Regions from separate parts of the Lentibacillus sp. Marseille-P4043 genome, predicted to be linked through region 2. Evidence: riboswitches for the same ligand, from Rfam matches in the RefSeq annotation. Region 2 holds a riboswitch; each other region holds the start of a gene.
The links. A riboswitch is a leader RNA that binds a small molecule or an ion and turns the genes downstream of it on or off. The one in region 2 is predicted to bind cyclic di-GMP.
Positions count from the first base shown of each region.

Region 1: it holds a riboswitch for cyclic di-GMP, as region 2 does, so the genes downstream of both, C8270_RS07050 (aspartyl-phosphate phosphatase Spo0E family protein) here and C8270_RS00750 (hypothetical protein) in region 2, are expected to answer to the same signal.
Region 3: it holds a riboswitch for cyclic di-GMP, as region 2 does, so the genes downstream of both, C8270_RS05980 (chemotaxis protein CheX) here and C8270_RS00750 (hypothetical protein) in region 2, are expected to answer to the same signal.
Region 4: it holds a riboswitch for cyclic di-GMP, as region 2 does, so the genes downstream of both, C8270_RS11235 (prepilin-type N-terminal cleavage/methylation domain-containing protein) here and C8270_RS00750 (hypothetical protein) in region 2, are expected to answer to the same signal.

Region 1 is NZ_LT984884.1:1,412,926-1,417,967, reverse strand. It holds gene C8270_RS07065 (DnaD domain-containing protein) at 147-1,199, opposite strand; gene C8270_RS07060 (sigma-70 family RNA polymerase sigma factor) at 1,405-1,953, opposite strand; gene C8270_RS07055 (sigma-70 family RNA polymerase sigma factor) at 2,242-2,832, opposite strand; cyclic di-GMP riboswitch class I at 3,278-3,362, shown strand; gene C8270_RS07050 (aspartyl-phosphate phosphatase Spo0E family protein) at 3,445-3,639, shown strand; gene C8270_RS07045 (hypothetical protein) at 3,881-4,249, shown strand; gene C8270_RS07040 (hypothetical protein) at 4,435-5,042, opposite strand, start outside.
Region 2 is NZ_LT984884.1:147,058-152,099, forward strand. It holds gene C8270_RS00740 (methyl-accepting chemotaxis protein) at 1-372, opposite strand, end outside; gene C8270_RS00745 (hypothetical protein) at 426-1,136, opposite strand; gene C8270_RS00750 (hypothetical protein) at 1,185-1,553, opposite strand; cyclic di-GMP riboswitch class I at 1,683-1,769, opposite strand; gene C8270_RS00755 (M3 family oligoendopeptidase) at 2,181-3,992, opposite strand; gene pepV (dipeptidase PepV) at 4,066-5,042, opposite strand, start outside.
Region 3 is NZ_LT984884.1:1,172,943-1,177,984, forward strand. It holds gene C8270_RS05960 (cation:proton antiporter) at 1-629, shown strand, start outside; gene C8270_RS05965 (SE1832 family protein) at 670-849, opposite strand; gene motA (flagellar motor stator protein MotA) at 1,198-2,001, shown strand; gene motB (flagellar motor protein MotB) at 1,979-2,764, shown strand; cyclic di-GMP riboswitch class I at 3,046-3,148, shown strand; gene C8270_RS05980 (chemotaxis protein CheX) at 3,244-3,705, shown strand; gene C8270_RS05985 (chemotaxis protein CheA) at 3,729-5,042, shown strand, end outside.
Region 4 is NZ_LT984884.1:2,307,758-2,312,799, forward strand. It holds gene C8270_RS11225 (type IV pilus twitching motility protein PilT) at 1-164, shown strand, start outside; gene C8270_RS11230 (type II secretion system F family protein) at 165-1,364, shown strand; cyclic di-GMP riboswitch class II at 1,410-1,494, shown strand; gene C8270_RS11235 (prepilin-type N-terminal cleavage/methylation domain-containing protein) at 1,535-1,909, shown strand; partial or broken gene C8270_RS20755 (prepilin peptidase) at 2,005-2,271, shown strand; gene C8270_RS20760 (prepilin peptidase) at 2,308-2,757, shown strand; gene pilM (type IV pilus biogenesis protein PilM) at 2,770-3,675, shown strand; gene C8270_RS11250 (hypothetical protein) at 3,691-4,230, shown strand; gene C8270_RS11255 (hypothetical protein) at 4,223-4,759, shown strand; gene C8270_RS11260 (hypothetical protein) at 4,831-5,042, shown strand, end outside.

The DNA of each region.
Region 1 (5,042 bases), 1.3 Mb from region 2:
CTAATGTATTGGCAGTTGATTTTTGGGTCATTTCTGTACCAAGAAGTCCTGGAGAGGAGTTTCCACAAAATTTTTCAAGACGGCATTGGGCTCCCAAACATTTTTAATTTTATTTCGTAATTGCCTTTAACAATTTCATCTCATTTTCACAATTGCGCCGACACCTGACACCCAATATTACGATGCTTCTCAAGCAAGGCCATTATTTCCGCCTCCGTTTCTGGGTCATCTTCAAGCAGCTGCTGTTCCTTTTTCTCCGCCTTCAATGCATCCTCCTGTTGACGCTTCCAGAACCAATCCGGTACCACTTCCACATTCTGCTGTAGCCCATTCCTACGGCTCTGCTGCTTCCGTTCATTCTGAAAAGCTACCTCCTCTGCCTTCGCATCTTCTACACTCGATATCCCTTTTCGATCCCATGCTTGCAAAATACTTTTCACATATCGCCAGCTCAATTTATTACGCTCTACCGCACGTTTCATCGCTTCCATTACCAATGGCTCGCCGCTGTCATTTACCCAATTCAACAACGAATCCGATACAAACGGACTGATCACGCCAAAGTTTTCTTGGTAAAAAACAAATGCATCTTCAGCAGCAGTTGTTTCGTCTTGTTTTGTTTTATTTATGTTTTGTTTATGTTTAATTAATGTGCTCGCAGTTCGGTTCGCTTGGTGGTCCGCGAGGTGGTCCGCGAGGTGGTCCGCGTTCTGGTTCATATCACGGTTCACGTTCTGGTTCGTAAAATGGTCCGTGATCCGGTCCATCTCCCGGTCCACGTTCTGGTTCGCTTCTACATCCACACCCCGGTCCAGTCCAACATCCATAGTCTGGTCCGTCTTCCCGACCGTAACTTGGTCTGTCCCGCCATCCGTAATTTGGTCCGCACGCATGTCCACCTGCTCGGCCTTCAAGCAGCTCCCATCCCTTCCATCAGCGGTCATCGTCCCTGCACCACAACCAGCCCCAGCCAAATCCAGTCGAATCATCCGATAAGCCGGTGCTTGATTCCGGCCACGTGACGTATAAGTGATATAGCCTTTCTCCTTCAACTCAGCTCTAGCCCGCTTGAATGAACTCTCCGTTAACCCCGATTTAAAACGCAAAACAGGTCCAGCCGCCGTAAACTCCTCGATCCACATCGCCTTATTATTCATATGCATTAAGGTATACCACAAAACAATTGCCGACGCAGACAACGGAGTACGCTCCACCCGATCATAAAACGCATTAATCTCTTTAATATAATTCATCCTTATCCATCCCTTCAAAAATAATGGAACATGGGCGCTGTTGTCCCGTTCGTGGGACATGGGGACAGGTTTCTTGTCCCACCCGCCAAGCCATGCCCCGCGCCAAAATCGCCTGGGACACCTAACCTGTCCCCACGTCCCACCCCCATGCTCACATCAGTGCTTCTTTTACTCCTGCGTTCCTTAGTTTTTTTCTGGCTTCTCGACTCCAGCTCTTGACCGCGTCTACTATGACACCTTCTTGTTCCGCAATTTCCTTTAGTGGCATGTCGTCAATGACATAGCATTTCACCCATTTCCACTGATTTTCCGTAAGCATTGCTTTTATCTCATCCCACAGTGCATCATCTGTCACAGTTATACCGGAAGTATCCACAATGGGAATAAGATCCTTGCGCGAACGGTTACCATTACCCGCTTTTCGCTCTTCTTCTTGGGTGAAATATTTATTGTGGTCCTGTTCTCTCGTTTTCTTGCGGAGCATATCAATTAAACGGTTCCGAATCGTGTAGTTGAAGTAGGTCGACATCAAACCCTGATCAGGCCTGTATTTCTTGTAAGCCAACCACATGGCATATAGCCCCTCTACATAAAATTCCCGATGTGGATCCTGAATACGTAGCTTGTGAATCTGGTAATGAATCCGTCGCTCATTCTGCTTGAAAATTTCTTCAAATGATACCTTGTTATCCTTATTCAATTTTCTCCTCTTTTCTCAAAAGCCCGCTTTCAAATGATACTAGAATATTTTCTACATAAGGGAAGGAACATTAATAACTAAATCGCTTACAAAAAATATTTCCATATCCGAAAATGACTTTTGAACTATTTTTAGTATCCCCTCTACTCCTATAATCGAACGAAGTACCTAGTTAAGTGTCATCTTTTGTTATAAAAGTGACAATTTTCTGTGACAACTTTGTGAACAATAAAAAAAGAAGATCACCCGCCCCAGTGGTAACAGACCCACAAGGACGGACACCCTCTATCAAACTGCGATTATACGATCCATATCATCGCAATGGAGACAATGCAACAGCAGCTTTCTAATCCGATTGTTTTTCAATTTACGCCTGGTTTGCCGCGCCCAGCCTTTAACAGCATCAACGGTGACACCTTCCTGTTCCGCAATTTCCTTGATCGACAAATCCCGCAATATATAAAAATCAATCCACTTCCATTGATTTTCCGTTAGCTGTGCCTTTACTTGCGCCCACAATTCCAAGTTTTCATTAGGTATCGGCGGGTCCTTATCAACAGGCAGATTCATCTGATTACAGCGATTACCACTTTCCATCATTTTCGTTTCTTCTTGGTAAACAAATTTATCGTGTTTCTGCTCTCGTTGCTTTTTCCGTAGCAAATCGACTAAACGATTGCGGATAGTGTAGTTGAGGTATGTATCAAGCAGACATTTTTCCGGCAGATACGTCTCACAGGCGCTCCACAATGCACAAAGGCCTTCTTGATAAAATTCTTGGTGAGGATCGTTGATGTTTAGTTTGTGGATATAGTAGTAAATTCTCCCCTCATGTTGGTTAACAATTTCTTCAAAAGTTAGTTTGATCGCTGGATTCATCAGCAGCCTCTTTCTAAAAAGCCGGCTTTTTGCAAAAGTAATAGCTATTCTACTTCTATTATCGCAAACGCTGTCAAGGCGACAGGATTTTAGAAAGGGGTGTTTTATTTGTCGAAACCCCACGAAGTCTATAACGAACAGACTCACATTTAAATGAATAATGGCAGTTATTGTCGAAACATACAGGTTAATGTCACTAAAACCAATGAAAGTCACAAAACAGCCAATTTTCGACATTTTAGTGACATATTTGCAGCGGGACATGGGCAGTGGGACATGGGGACAGGTTTCTTGTCCCAGGGGAAAATCCACGTATGACGCGGGATACAGCCCGGGACACCTAACCTGTCCCCATGTCCCTTGAAAAACCCCTTTATAAAGTTGTTATTTCCGCCGATAGATAATATAGGTAAAACATAGTTCAATTGGACTATCTATATAGTTTATCCGATAATGGCAAACTTATTGAAAGATAAGGGCGCAAAGCCAAGGACCTAAAGCTTTTTAGTTATGGTAGCCTAGTTACCGAAGTAATCTATTCTTAATAGGTGAGCCTATTTTCTACGGTTCGCCTTTTTAAGTGTCACATCAGAGATTGAAGGAGATTGCGTGATGATTACTATAAATAGAAAAGAAACAACAGGGTACCTACTGAAGTTAATTAATCGTAAAAGAAAAATGATGGTAAAAGCAGCCAAAAAGTTCGGTATTGACAGTAAAAAAACTTTAAAGTGCAGCCAAGAATTAGATGAATTAATTATAAAATACCAGCGAATGGTGAAATCAGAGGGACAAGGAACATCTTGAGTAGTATCATTCAAGATTTATGACACTGATTTTCAAGGTGTTATAGAAGTAGCTGATGGCCAAGAAGCTATTATAGTATATAAGCAAAAACAACCGAATATAGCTTTTCTCAACATTACCATGCCGAATCATAGTCGCGTTAAAGGAAATTATGATTTTGACCCCTTGGCAAAAGTAGTTATGTATTCTGCTAAGGGGTACGAAATCACCAAAAACAGATAGAAAGATGTGATAAAAAACGATGCAACTACACGAAGTTATCAATAAAGTAAATACTTGCACGGAAGAATTTGAGTTCTCCTCTGCTAGAAAATATATTGAAAGCAATTTAAGTGAATTAGAAGAACATAAGCATAAGCTAAATAAAAATGCTAGAGAGATATTTAATTTTATCTCAGATATGTTACAGGCTGGATATCAACCACTAACCAGACAAGAAATCGCCAAAGTTAAAACGATTAATACCTATGCCAGTACGTTTAATATTAAAGGCCTTAAAATGGCGACAAACGATTCTCCTAAACTGTTTATTCGAAATGATATTGGTAATTATTTAAATAAGGATGCTAAAGTCATTTTGGACGGATGGGGAGTTTTGAATAAGGATTAAATCTCCAATTTTCCTTTTGGTTTTACTTAAGGGGTTATTTTACTGAAAACACAGCAGCATCCGTGTCAATAGCTTGGTTTAATGTTACTTATTAATGTTAATCGCACATGCTGAATTAGTGCCAATCCGGAAACCCCTATAGAAAACAAAAAAAGAGAATTCCCTCTTCGTGTATTCCCTAATTTCTAATATATAATTTCAATTTCATCATTTGCAACCAGTTGCTCGAATTCTTTGTTACCGATTTTCTCTTTTTGTTGGTTCAGGTTCAATACCTTATTCACCTTTCTGAAATAACACGTTTTCCTATCCGGACTTCTGTAGATAGGAATTAACTTTGCTAGGGCCTCTTGATTAGGGTTGTTTCTGTAACAACTCTGGAGGAGAGTATCATTGCTTAGGAATGTAATAACGTTTGAAAAGGGGCTAGTCTTTCTTGTGGTAAAATAGCTCCTATCTACAAAGTCGTATAAACCGTGATCCATTCCAACAAATGTTACAGTTGTCTTTCCCGGTAATTGTTCAATGATGGTGGAAACCCAAAGTAAAGATAGTTCCCCTCTATTCGTATTTCCATTCTCTAAGAAAAAGGAATCAAATGCTGAAAATATCATCTGCTCCGATTTCGAAAAGTGCTGTTTTGCAACCTTAACTTGCTCTTTTAGCAGCTGAATGCTCGTAAAGGCCCGATCACTAGCAATTAAAAATTTACTTCTGGTTGCACCTAATTCATAGTCTAATTTAAGTAAGTCAATTAAGTTTTCTTCTTTTACATAAAGAACTTTATCAAAAT
Region 2 (5,042 bases):
TTCTTCTGTAGCTACTAATTGTTTCTTTAATCCTCTACCTACCTCATCGATTGCTGCTCTTACAATATCGGCTTTCTCGGTTGCGTATTCACCGACTTCAGCAAGATTTTCTCCTTTTTTATGAACACTTGTTGAAAATGAATGAAACTTCTCCCTTACATGGCCAAAGAATTCGATTAGTTGATTAAATACAGTATGATCGGCGCTTTTTTCATCAACTTTACTACCGATATTACCTGCCGATATTTCTCTCATTCCATTTAAGATTTCTTTATTTATATGGGGTTGATGCTTCAGTGAAAAATATTGATAAGCAAAATACACTGTTGTCCCCAATAAGATAACAATAATAACTAACATTATGGCTTCCATGATTAATAAATCCCCTGCTTTTTTATTATTTGATTCGATCTATAATGAAAATCTTAAAGTTCCCTAATCAATACATAAGTTCCATCGGCTGTATTTAAAGGAATATCATTCAACCTACTATTATCTTGATATTTATGAACAATATAATTTCCTTCAACATCTGTGTATTTCTTCATATTATGATACTTTTCCAAAACACGTATCGATTTCGGATTTGTCGCTTCAACCAAAACAGCCTTCAACCCTTGCGAAGATGCCTTTGTTATCAGTCTATTTCCTAATTGCTGAATAATTTCGTGACGGTTATGTTCAGCTGTTACCCCTATCATGAATAGGTGGAATATCTCTCCGTCATTAAGTTCTTTTCCGTTTCGTTCTTTATAATCCTCCAAGAAGCGTTTATCCACATCTTCCAAAGCATGCACAATAACATTCATATCATAAAAAGAACCTTCAAATACATCTTCCCCGATAATCTCTGGCGCATTTGTATCACCGGCAAAGACACCGACAACCTCATTATTACTATCTTGAGCGACTGCGCAGTATCCCTGATCAACTATAGTGTTTAAATAATCCTTGGTAAACTCGAAGAAATCTTCATAATTTATATTTAACTGACCTACCATCGGTTCCTGTACCCATTTGCCTGAAACATCCACTCCAACAAATGAACGTGCTAGACACTCAGCTGCTCTCTGAATTAAATCTGTTTGTTCCTTCGTTATAATTTCGTATGTATATAACTCTAATGTTGTTTGCACTTATTAACTTCCTTTCACATTTAAAAATTCCTAATTAGAAACCTAACATTACACAGAACGAGGTACATCATCGACAATTGTACCTGAGAAATCTATTCTTTCAAGTACATTCCTAATTTGCACTTGAGCAATCTTAGATGAAGGATTTACTACAAGGACATCCTTAAAACCCAAGGTGGAATAAAATTGCATCGTTTCTTCCAACTGTGGTACCACTTTTGATGGAACCGGCGTTTGGTAAGTTGCATCGACAACAAATGTATAATTTTGTCTTGATACTTTATTAATTGTATCCTGTAAATCTGTCATATAACCTTCTACATCTTCCTCTCTCATCAATCCATGCACCTGTACATGTACTTCCTTGACGGGTTCATTTACCGCCATTTTATATTTCTTTTTATCTACAACTATCATCTCTAATCCTCCTTTTTTCCTATAATCCGCTACATTTCGTTGTTGCAGTTTGTATGGTTTTTTCGTAAGAGCATAAAAAAAGACTATCCCATATGTAGACAGGGATAACCAAATAATCCTTCACATAATACTGGCAACCCGACTATCATTATCCATAGGGATTTTAGACTCGTAGCTTTGTGTCCTTACCTTTCGATAAGTTTACCTTTTTCAATTTTTATAAACATAGGACTAAACTCATGCTCATATATTACTATATCATTATAAACATTTTGTCGATTTTTGTCGATTATAGAGTTTTTTTCCAAAATTGGATATATGGGACGCGGGGACAGGTTTCTTGTCCCAGGCTGAATTGGCATAGTGGCAAGCTTGCCGCGCGGGACACCTAACCTGTCCCCACGTCCCGCTTATCAACGGCTGTTCCATTTATATATTCTCCCCACAATGTCCCTATTTCAGTAGATGTGAGCTTCAAACCTTCTATTGAAAAATAATCATTGATCTATTAAACAACACATATATTATCCATGCCACACTAATAAGGCAAATCCATCGCAAATACTTGGTAAAAAGCCATAAAAAATAGTGCTTGTCCCTAATGCCGACAAGCACCATTCCTATTCTTTAGTTTTTACCTACTTCATTTGTCAAACGAATAAATTCATCCACATCTTTTGCCATTAATTGAATTCCTGCTGCCCAGAAATCTTGTTTGGTTACATCAACACCTAAATGTTTTTCTGCTAAATTTTCTACTTTCATAGAACCTGTATCTTTTAATAGAGCAATGTACTTTTCTTCAAAGCCTTCTGGGTGTTTTAAGTATTCGGCATAAATTCCTAAGCTAAACAAATAACCAAACGTATAAGGGAAGTTGTAGAACGGCACTTCATCAATAAAGAAGTGTAATTTGCTGCACCAGAAATGCGGATGATAGCTGGATAAACTATCGTTGTATGCATCCTTTTGTGCTTGAACCATTAATTCATTCAGCCTTTTTTCCGAAACAATCCCTTCTGTTCGTTCCTTATAGAAGGCATTTTCAAATAAAAATCGTGCATGAATGTTTAAAAACATTGCCGTAGCATTTTCCAATTTGGAATTTAATAAGGCAATTTTTTCCCCAGCGTTTTTTGCATTTTCTACCGTTGCATTCCCGATAATTGTTTCTGCAAATGTACTTGCCGTTTCCGCTACATTCATGGCATACCCTTGATTTATATAAGGTAAATCCTTCATAACATGACTATGAAACGCATGACCAAGTTCATGGGCTAGTGTGCTAGTATCGTTTGGCGTACCAGTGAATGTCATAAAAATTCGTGATTCCTCAAATTCTGGAAGTCCTGTACAATACCCACCTGGTCGTTTGTTTGGACGATCCTCTGCCTCTACCCAACGATTTTCAAGCGCATGTTTGGCAAAACCTGAAAGCTTTGAACCAAAGGAAGCGAAATGGTCAATCACAAAGTCACATGCTTCATCATATGTAAATCGGGTCGGTTTCTCATCACCTAATGCTACCGGAGCATCCACGTCTTGCCAGCCCAGTTTTTCCATACCGAATAGGTCAGCCTTTTGATTCAAAAAGTCAATGAAAGGCTGTTTATTAGCGGCAACTGCTGACCACATCGCATCAAGCGTTTCTTTAGACATACGATTATATTCCAATGGTTCGTCCAAATAATTCTTGCGGTCATGTGCCTCTTGCAACGTAATCCGATAACCATCCAAATGATTGATGGTATCGGCAAAAATTGGTGCATATTTCGTCCATGCTGCTTCCCAATTTCCAAACAGTGTTTTGCGTACTTCCGGGTCTGGATCCGTATACATCCGGTTCATAGCTTGACCAACTGACAATTCTGTTTCTTTTCCATCTTTATCTGTGAATGGAATCGTCATAATCGAGACAACGGAATCATATAAACTGCTCCATGCAGATAAACCATCTTTATTTAATTCAGCGATGAGCTTTTCTTCCTCTTCAGATAAAAGCCGTTTTCCTTGATCACGCATTTCATTTAAAACAAAAGAAGTTTCCTTTAACGCTTCATCTTCCAAAAGATTTTGCCAATCGTTATCCGAAATCGCCACAAGTTTTTTGGTAAAAGTATTCGAAAGCTTTTGCACTTCGCTATATAAATCCATCACTTGTCCCATCACTACATTGGCATGTTCATCATTCATGTATGCATCATGACACATTTGCACAAATGTGGCGGATTGACCTAACCCTTTACCAATTGCTTCTTGTTTTTGCAAAATAGTTTTAAAGGTTATTGCAGATTGATCTGTGCTAAAATCCCATTCGTTCAACAAATGTTGATATGCCTGGATTTCCTCTTGAATCGCTTTCAGTTTAGCCTGTAATTCCGCTGATTTTGTACCTCCAGGAAAAATGCTTTCTAAATCCCAAGTATCTACATATTTCATATTGCTCCCCCTTTTTTTCACTATTTTAAACCTTTTGAGTGAATTTAGAAACTAAAATGAAAATGACATCACTTTAAAGATCCGCTTTTGCCAATTCATAAATAGCTTGTGCGTAAATCGCCGTTGCTTTTAATAAATCCTCCACAATAGCATATTCATCTTTTTGGTGCATCACATCTTCACGTCCCGGGAATAGTGCACCAAAGGCAACCCCATGTTCTAATGCACGTGCATAGGTTCCGCCACCGATAGCAAGTAGTTCTGCGTTTTCCCCAGTTTGTTCTTCATATACTCTTTGTAATGTTTGGATAAGCGGGTCATCTTTTTTGACATAAGCAGGCTTGGAATCGGTGAAGTTTTCCAGTTGCAGTTCATTTTCCTGTACCACTGCTTGAATTTTTTCCTTTCCTTCATCAATATCAAATGTAACAGGATAGCGCATATTTAATCCAATCCGACCGCCAGTTTCCTTATTGTAGTTCATTATTCCGGCATTAATAGTCAAATCTCCAGATACCTCATCTTGATAAACAATGTCAAATATCTCTCCACGGGATTGGTTAAAAAATGAAGCAACTGTATCAACGAATTTCTTCCCCTGAACATCCAACTCCAACGCTTGTAAAAATTGCGCCATAAAAATACCAGCATTTTTCCCGTTTCGTGGTTCTGCACCATGGGCACTAACCCCAACCAGTGTCAAAATGAGTTCATCTTCATTTTCTGAGGCATCTCCATCTAATCCTGATTCTTTAAGAAATACCTGATACTTTTGTATAATATCCTCGGCTCCACTATGTAATTTCAGGCGAACTTCAGCAAAATCTGGTACCATATTATACCTTCGTCCGGATTGGAACGACCGCAATTGAAGTTTTGCATCGGATTCAGTATGGACAGGTTGAACAATATCGTAATCTGATATCCCTTTTTCCGCATAAATGATTGGAAAGTCCGCATCTGGGACAAACCCTACACTTGGCATTTCTTCTTTTTCAAAATAATGATCGACACCTCTCCAATCACTTTCTTCATCTGTTCCAATAATCA
Region 3 (5,042 bases), 1.0 Mb from region 2:
ATACATTTACCGTCGAATTAGCTAAGTCGCTTATAAAAGCAAAAGATCCAGTCATAGTTGTTGACTCGTCTTGGGAGAAGCTCCGGAAAGCCCGGGAGGCAGGAATCCCTTTTTATCATGGGGAAATGCTTTCAGAGCAAACGGAGTACCATTTAGATACAACACCATATGAATATCTAATCGCAGCAACTGATTATCATTCATACAATTCCCTTGTTTGTACAACATTTATGCCGGAATACGGTCGAACCAATGTCTATAAAGTAAGCCCATATAAACAAATCGATAGTGAAACAAATGATATTGTTGATAAAATCGGCGGACGTATTTTATTTGGTGAGGAAGTTTCGACTGAAGATTTAAATCAAAATATAAGATCTGGCTATGTATTTAGACAAACAACTTTAACTGAGCAGTATAATTATAAACAATATAAAGGAGAGCGAGACGAAGCGGCTGTCTTGTTGTATTACATTAAACCATCAGGGAAAATTATCTTTTATTCAGAAGAGATGAAAACAACGCCTGAAGTCGGAGACATCGTCGTTAGTCTTGCACCACAAGATAAAAAAATCCAAGCTAAATTAGAAACCCGACGAAACAATGGTAATAATGGAAATGGAAAGTAAAAACAGTGCAGACCAAAGTAAATTGGTCTGCACTGTTTTGTTATTCTATTTCATCTAGTTTGCGGTTAAGTTCTGCCATTTCTTCTTCTAATTCGATGAGTTTTTTCTCTGCTGTAGTTGTATTCCCGCCAAAAGAGGTTAACTTCTCGGCATCACCCTGGATACGAGCATAATCTGATTTTAGCTCTGCTAACTTAGCTTCAATGTCCTTTTTCGTCATGTTTATCACTCCTAGTTACTATTGTAGCGGATTTTCACGATGCAAGAAAGTATCTAGTTGTTTTTTAAAATCATCATCTTTTTTTGAATATCATGATTGATTTTTTTAGGGATTTTGTTTACTATTACAAGTAATATAGTACTATTACAAAAGAACTATATCACTATATCTTCAGAATAAACATCTATGTTAAGAGTTGCACCTTGAAGTCTGGAGTTTAACAATCTAGTATTTTGGTTGAATTCATATGAAACGATGTGGCTATTCTTTTCTTAAGAATAGCCAATTGCTGTTTGTCGAATGGACTGGAAACATAGATGGTACCATAAAACTAAGGGGGTTGGAGACGTGGATAAAACGTCATTTATTGGTCTTATATTGGGCATTATAGCCATAGGGGTAGGGATGGTGTTAAAAGGGGTTAGCCCTGCAGCATTAATCAATCCAGGCGCATTATTAATTATTTTTGTAGGTACTGCTGCATCTGTATGTATTGCTTTTCCAATGAGTACAATTAAACAAGTACCAGCACTGTTTAAGATATTGTTTACCGAGGCGAAGCATGGCAATACAATTCACAATGTGATAGGTACATTTACAAATTGGGCGGATCTTACAAGAAGAGAAGGTGTATTATCGCTGGAAAGTGAAATTGATCAAGTAAGTGATCCATTTTTAGCTTCGGGCTTACAATTAGTAGTTGATGGGAAGTCACCTGATTTTATTCGAGATGTGATGTTAGAGAAAATTGATGCAATGGAAGAAAGGCACCAAAAAGGGATTCAAGTATTTTCACAAGCTGGTACATATGCACCGACATTAGGAGTGCTAGGTGCCGTAATTGGCTTAATTGCTGCTCTTGGTAATTTAAACGATATCGATGTTTTAGGTCATGCTATTTCGGCTGCGTTTATAGCGACATTGTTTGGTATTTTTTCAGGGTATGTTTTATGGCATCCGTTTGCAAACAAGCTAAGAGAGAAATCTAAAGATGAGGTAAAGTTAAAACAAATCATGATAGAAGGCATTTTGTCGATAACCAATGGTGAATCTGCCCAAGTAGTAAAAGATAAGTTAAGTTCTTATCTATCTCAGAAAGAATTGGCAAAACTCAATCAGGAGGATGACTATGCGACGGAAGAAACAGCGTAAAGAGCATGAAGTTGATGAGTCATGGTTGTTACCTTATTCGGATTTACTAACGCTTTTATTTGCATTGTTTATCGTTCTATTTGCCATGAGTGAAATCGATTCACAAAAATATGAACAGCTTTCGCAGGTTTTCAAAAGTGAATTTTCCGGTGGTGACGGGTTCATGGAGAAAGGTTCCGGACCAACCGATTCTGAAGGTGAAACGATTAAAACGGATGAAGATGAAAAGGACACCGGCAATGAGAAGGAGCAAATGCAAGAACGGGAACAGTTAGAGAATTTAAAGAATGAAATTAATGCATACATAACAAATAATGACCTCGCTAAATCATTAGGAGCAAAATTAACAGATGATGGGTTATTAATTACGATCTTAAATGACGTCACCTTTGATTCTGGAAGTTCCACTGTAAATGATGCTGGGAAGCGGATTGCAAAAGAGGTATCAACATTTTTACATACGGATCCACCACACCAAATTGTTGTAAGTGGACATACGGATGACCGTCCAATTAAAACGAGTGATTATGGATCAAATTGGGAATTAAGTGTCATGCGGGCTGTTAATTATATGAAACTGTTACTGCAAAATGACACATTGGACCCTGAACGGTTTAGTGCAAAAGGGTTTGGAGAATACCAGCCAATAGTCCCTAATACAAATAATGAGAATAGAGCTAAGAATAGGAGGGTAGAAGTCCTTATATTGCCAAATCACGAGTTAGAATTAAGTGATGATGAAGATGATAATGGAAAACAGTAATTTTTTAAGAGATAAGTGTAAAATTTGGCTCCAATTTGTTCTCGGGTATGACGAGCCACGTCCAGCTCCAGCGCCCAGCGACTAGCGAGACTTCCCTCACCTCCGTACGATAAGTCAACATCGCCTCGCTCTCGCTCACCGTGTTTCCTTTATCTCCTACGGTTCAGTCCAGTCCGTACGTCGCTAAACGGTCGCTTCCACTTTTGTGCCCAAATGTAGAAATTTGTTGAATTTTGTCGTAAGTTAATTTATCATTACTTTAGAACTAGTAATAAAGTCGTATATAATAAAGGCAAACTATTCGAAAGGATAGGACGCAAAGCCTAGGGTCTACTGAATGGACATTTTATATGATCTTGCATCAATGATCGCCTGGCTACCAATCTATGATTTTTAAATCTATTTGGCTATTCTATAACCTGGAATAGCCCTTTTTTTTACACTTTATCAAAATACATAAATCAAAAAGGAGTGTCACTTTGGTAAATACGACGGTTGGAAACGCTAAAGCTGTAACGGAATTGCTGAACGGAACGCTGTCATCATTGAGTAATGTAGTACCAGTAGCACATGAGATAAAACAACCAAATTTATTAAAACAAGACTTGCATCTTCAATATGGGGTCTTAATTGGTATTACTGGCGATGTAAAGGGAAAGTTGGTTTTATCAGGAAACACAAGTATTTTTAGCGCGATTGGTGAAGTAATGTTTGGTATGCCATTAGAAGGGGAAATGCTTTCATCCTTTAGTGGTGAATTAGGGAACATGATTGCAGGAGGCATGTCAACCAACATTGTCGAAAAAGATCTTCATACTGATATCACATCACCAACAATTATTGAAGGGACGATGACTTTATCAGGACATAAAAGGGCCCTTCAAGTGACGGTGATGTTTGAGAAAGTTGGAGAGATGGATCTTTATTTGTTACTTGATTAATGAAATAGAAAGAGGGTCTACTGTTGGATACCAATCAATACATAACTATGTTTTTAGATGAAAGTCGTGAGCATTTACAAGCAGTTAATGACAATCTTCTTGAATTAGAAAAGCAGCCACACGATCTTTCTATTGTAAATGAAATATTTCGCTCTGCCCATACATTAAAGGGAATGGCTGCAACCATGGGATTTGACGATATTGCTTCTTTAACACACCAGACTGAAAACGTACTGGATCAAATTAGAAACAGCCAATTAGAGGTAACTTCTGAATTAATTGATATTCTTTTTGAAGCAACAGAGGATTTGGAAGAAATGGTTGACGCAATTAGTGAAGGAGAAGACGGCAAGAAGGATGTCTCAACTCTTATAAGTCAATTAGAGCAATTTGAAAAAGGACAAACTGTTGTTGCCCCAAGTACACATGTAGCAACAGAGCAAGTCAGTTTTGATTTAGATGAGTACCAGATGACGGTTGTCGATCAAGCCAAAGAGCAAGGGTTTAATGTGTTTCAAGTAACCATTTCATTAACAGAGGACTGTATGTTAAAAGCGGCTCGTATGTATATGGTTTTTGATGTGTTGGAAAATAGTGGTGAAGTGATTAAATCGATTCCCCCAGTTGAAGATATAGAGGAAGAGAAATTTGAACAGGACGTTTCGGTTATCCTTCTTTCAACTATGGCAAAAGAAGAAATTCAAGCAATGATTTACAAAGTTTCCGAGGTTCAACGAGTGGAGATATCAATTTTACCTACTGAAAGTAAAGAGACTCCTAATAATCCAAAAGAAAATAAACAGGAGGAAGAGGAAAAGACAACTAAATCCGCAAAGTCCCATAACAAACCAGGTCAAAAGACAATTCGTGTAAATATTGACAGAATCGATGATCTGATGAATTTGTTTGAAGAAGTAGTCATTGATCGTGGTAGATTGGAAGACATCTCTACGAAGATAGACCACAACGATCTACAGGATACAGTTGAGCACATGTCAAGAGTCTCTGAGGACATGCAAAACTTGATCTTAACGATGCGAATGGTTCCCGTTGAACAAGTGTTTAATCGCTTTCCAAGAATGGTTAGAGGACTTGCCAAAGATTTGGATAAAAAGGTTAACCTGGAGATTATCGGGGCAGAAACCGAACTCGATCGAACGGTGATTGATGAAATAGGAGATCCCTTGGTTCATTTGATTCGTAATTCAATTGATCATGGGGTTGAAACACCAGAAGATCGACAAAAGCTTGGTAAAACAGATGAGGGAAAACTGATTTTACGTGCATTTCAAAGTGGTAACCATGTATTCATCGAAATAGAGGATGATGGAGCGGGA
Region 4 (5,042 bases), 2.2 Mb from region 2:
ATTTAATTCGTAATGAAAAGCTGTTTCAAGTCCAAAATGTGTTGCAAACGTCGAGAGAACTAGGAATGCACACACTTGAGATGGATCTAAAACGGTTGCTTCAAGAAGATAAAATCGCTTATGAAACAGCTGCTCCTTTTATGCAGGAGAGGGGTTTGTATTAGATGAACTATCAATATACTGGCAAACGAATTTCGGGGCAAAAAATAACAGGGAAAATTGAAGCGGATTCCAAAAAAGCTGCACTGTTTCAACTGGAGAAAAACGGGTTGATCATTTTTGCTATCGATGAAACCAAACCATGGAACAAAGACATTATTTTAAATAAAAAGATCAAAAATAAGGATTTTGTTATCTTTCTTCGGCAATATGCTACGTTAATTCATGCAGGGATTTCTATTTCAGACGCTACCAAAACGATGATGATGCAAACGGAAAATTATTCATTAAAAAACGCGCTTACAGATATTAACAAGCAGCTTGAGCAGGGACAAGCCCTTTCCCAAGCTGTAGAACGTCATCCAAAAGTTTTCCCAACACTACTTGTTAACATGATCCGTGCAGGAGAAGCTAGTGGAAAGTTAGATGAAATTTTAAATCAAATGGCTGATTATTATGAGAAAGCGTACCGAAACAAACAAAAGGTTATTTCTGCGCTATTGTATCCAAGTGTTGTTGGTGTTATAACACTTTTACTTAGTTTATTTTTATTAGTATTTGTCGTACCACGATTTGTTAGTATGTTTCATTCCTTTGGCGGGGAAATACCAGCTTTCACGCAATTCGTTATGACCTTAAGTGATTGGGCAGGTTCTTATTGGTGGTTATTGTTCGTTTTAGTTGTACTTTGCTTACTAGTATATAAGTATCTTATGCAATATAATGCTTTCATTTATCGTATTGATGTGATAAAAATGAAACTCCCCTTTCTTGGTGTACTCGTGCATAAAGGGGCATTAGTCCGTATGACACAAACACTGAGTACGTTGGTTAATAGTTCCGTACCCATCTTACAATCTGTTGAAATAACTGAAAAGGTTGTTGGAAACCGTGTCATGCAAGATGTGCTTGAAAAGGCACGTAAATCCCTTGAAGTAGGCGAATCGATTACAAAACCAATGAAAAAGCATTGGGCCTTTCCTGCACTAGTCATCCAAATGATTCAAATTGGGGAGAGAACCGGGACTTTAGACCATATGTTGTCAAAGGCTGCAGAATTTTACGAAGAAGAAGTGGAACAATTGTCCAATCGAATCAAAACATTAATCGAACCAATTATGATTATTATCCTGACCGTAATTGTCGGCAGTATTATTGCGGCAGTGGTTATTCCGATGTTTTCGCTGTTTGGAAATATTCAATAGAATAATATAGATTTTTGTCTAGTAATCAATTATAATCTTAATAGGACTAAAGTAGGGCGCGATGATAGACTATCTTTAATCTGGGCACTTTGGATAGTCAGGAGTGAGTAGTGCAACCGACTAATTAAGTTCTCATAGCTTTCTATCATTATAAAAAGGTGGGGATTTTTGTGTTTGCACGAATGAAGAAAATATTGAAAAAGGAAAAAGGATTTACGTTGGTAGAGTTACTAGCAGTCATCGTTATTTTGGGAATTATTTTAGCGATTGCGATTCCAGCAGTTGGGAACGTTATCAGTAAATCAGAAAACGATGCTAAACAAGCCAATATTGATTTAATATTAAATGCTGCAAGGTTGGCTGATGTTAATGGTGAGTTTAGTGATGATATGAAGGTTTCTGAATTAAAAGATGAAGGTTATTTAGAAGAAATTCCAGAAGTTCCTGGTGAAGAAGAAGAAACATATGGTGAGGGTACTGTAAAGAAAAATGAAGATGGAACATTCGAATACACAAGTGATATTGGAAAGCCATCCGAAGATTAACACTAATTAACGAATCGTAATCATAATATTTTAACGCCTTGCACCGACTGTGACAGGGCGTTTTATTCACTATATTATTGCAAGGAGAACTGTGAATGGACACTTCGCTAATTTTTTTATTCTTCCTATTGGGCTTAATCTTCGGTTCATTTTTTAACGTCGTTGGTCTACGTTTACCCACGAAACAGCCTTTTGCAAATGATCGCTCAATCTGTCCACAATGCAAACAAACGCTTTCCTGGTATGAGCTTATCCCTGTATTATCATTCCTACTGCAGCTAGGGAAATGTCGGCATTGTCAGGTAAAAATATCCCCGATTTATCCCATAATCGAGATAGCAACTGGATTTCTGTTTGCATGTAGTTACGTTTTATTTGGTTTGCATTTGGAGTTAATCATGGCATTATTATTGATGTCGATGTTGATCATTATTTTCGTTTCTGATATTACATACATGTTGATCCCCGATAAGCTATTACTGTTCTTTTTACCACTTTTTATCGTGATGCGATACGTTGAACCCCTTGATCCGTGGTGGTCAGCAATTGTTGGAGCCTTAATTGGTTTTGCTGTTATTGCGATTGTAATCCTTGTTAGCCGTGGCGGTATGGGAGCGGGGGATATGAAATTGTTTGGAGTTCTAGGAATTGTGTTGGGAATGCAAAAGGTGTTACTAGCGTTTTTCCTCGCTTGTGTGATTGGTGCGTTTATCGGCATGCTGTTGCTCCTATTTAAGGTGATTGAACGTAAACAGCCTATTCCATTTGGGCCATATATAGTTGTGGCGGCAATTGTAACCTATTTTTACGGTGACTCTCTATTAAACTGGTATTTAAATCTTTTATAAGCAGGTGACAACATGGGTTTGATGAATAATGGCAGAGTAAATATGGTTATCACAAATCATTCGTTACGTTATACATTTCATAAAAATGCTTCCAGCAGTGGTTTAGTTACATATGGGGAAGTAGAATTGCCAAACGGTACAATAAAAGACGGAACAATTGCTAACAAATCTGCTTTCTTAGAAGCGGTAAATCTTCTTGTACATCAGCAAAAATGGAAGCGAAAAAAGCTGTATTTTTCGCTTCCAGACGATACTGTAGTTGTTCGGAAATTACAGATTCCTGCAGCATTATCCAAAGAAGAAGCAATGGGATATGTAAATACACAAATTGGTAATAGCTTGTATTTACCATTTGCAAATCCTGCTTTAGCAATTGAATTTTTGGACAATGATAGGGAAAATAGAGAGATTTTATTATTTGCGTATCCCAAAGAGAAAATAACGGCCTTTGTAGCTATTTTTGAAGAAGTTGGACTGAAACCAGTAGTTGCGGATCTTACATCGCTAGCGGTTTACCGATATTATTATTTGCATCAGCCGGATGAAAAGGAGCACATCCTACTTATCCACTGGGATCGCGATGCACTTGTATTAACGGTTTTCCAGCAACATAAAGCCATTTTTACAAGGCATATGAAAATAGAAATGGTTGAAACGCCAAGTGAAGATAAAGCGATGGATACTATTAATGAATATATAACTGAAATCAATCGTATTATTGATTTTTACCAATATTCGATTACGAAAGGGGAGGAACGGATTAATAAGTTGCTTTTATCTGGGGACTTCCCGTTTTTATCTGCTGTTCAAACGGCACTAATGAATACAGTAACTATACCAATCCATTACTTTCAAAATGAAGAATTGCCGAAAAAATATATCGATGTTCTTGGTCTAGCACTAAAACAAGATGTGTGAAAAAGGGGAGCAATGATGAATACGGAGATTAACTTTTTAACCAAACAGCCAAAGAAATATGTTGCTCCACTTGTATTAGTGATCGTGTTTGTAGTTTTAATGGTATGTATTGCTGCGGTGTTGTTATTTCAAAAGGATCAATATGCTGAGAAAATCGACAACCAACAAACAAAACGTGATCAGTTTGCAACCGCATTAAAGAAACATCATGAACAAGTAGCTGACGAACAACAGCTGCAGGAAATGGAGCAAAATAGTTCGACTATACAATCTGAATCGACACCAAATGTTGCGTTATATAGTCATATTCTTGGACTTTTACCAAGTTCAAACCAGTTTATTCATTATGAAAATAAGGCTAACCAACTTGTTATCGAAGCAAAGTTTGCGACACTTGATGATACGGCGGCATATGTTTCGACACTTTTGAAACAGACGTTTATCCAAGATACGCAATTGACAAATGTCCAAAAGGTTGAATCTGCCTATCAAGCAACGCTAACTACAACATTCGATAAGGAACTTTTAATAGAGGAGCTTGATAGCGATGAGTAAACAGTGGTCAAAGCTTCATACGATTATTCTAATTGGACTTGTGTGTGCAGCCCTTATCATATATGGAATTACGTATTTAAATATTATTAGGCCAATGAAAGCTGATTTAGAGGCAGCAAAAAAAGAAGTGGCGATGTTTGAAAAGCAATATGAGAAAATAGCTGACCAACCGACAGGTGATACTGTTGAAGGTAATCAAACAACAGAAGAACTAAAAATACCCTTTCAAAAAGAACCGGATAACCTGCTGAAAAACGTACAAATAATGGCAGATGAAGCAAATGTCACCATTCAGTTGCTCCAGACGGTAGATACCTCGAATGAAGAGGGAAACCAATTACCGAGTGGTGTGGGAAGTACCACGTTTTCTTTAGAGGCAGAAAGTAATCAGCTAGATCAGATGAATGCATTTTTAACTGCTATAAAAGGTAGTAAACGATTGATTACAATTAATACCTTGAATTTAGATAAAAACGCGAATGGGGTTTATCTGATTGTTACGCTCACAACGTACTATGTAGAAGAATAGACGCTTATCCCGATAACGATACGCATGAAATAATTTCACCGATCATAAATTAAATTATGGAGGTGCTAATGATGCGTCATTATGCTTTTTTACGTTTGCTATTAGCGTGTTTCTTTCTTTATTTTGCTTGGCCGCTCATACCACAAGCGACCACACAATTAGAGGGTGTTTTTTGGGGAGCTTGGCTTATTCTGTTTCTGCTTGTAATTGGTGCGAATCTTTCTACACTATTACGCATGACCAAACCGCCAGTTATGGAACAGGAACGTGAACGACTTAGACA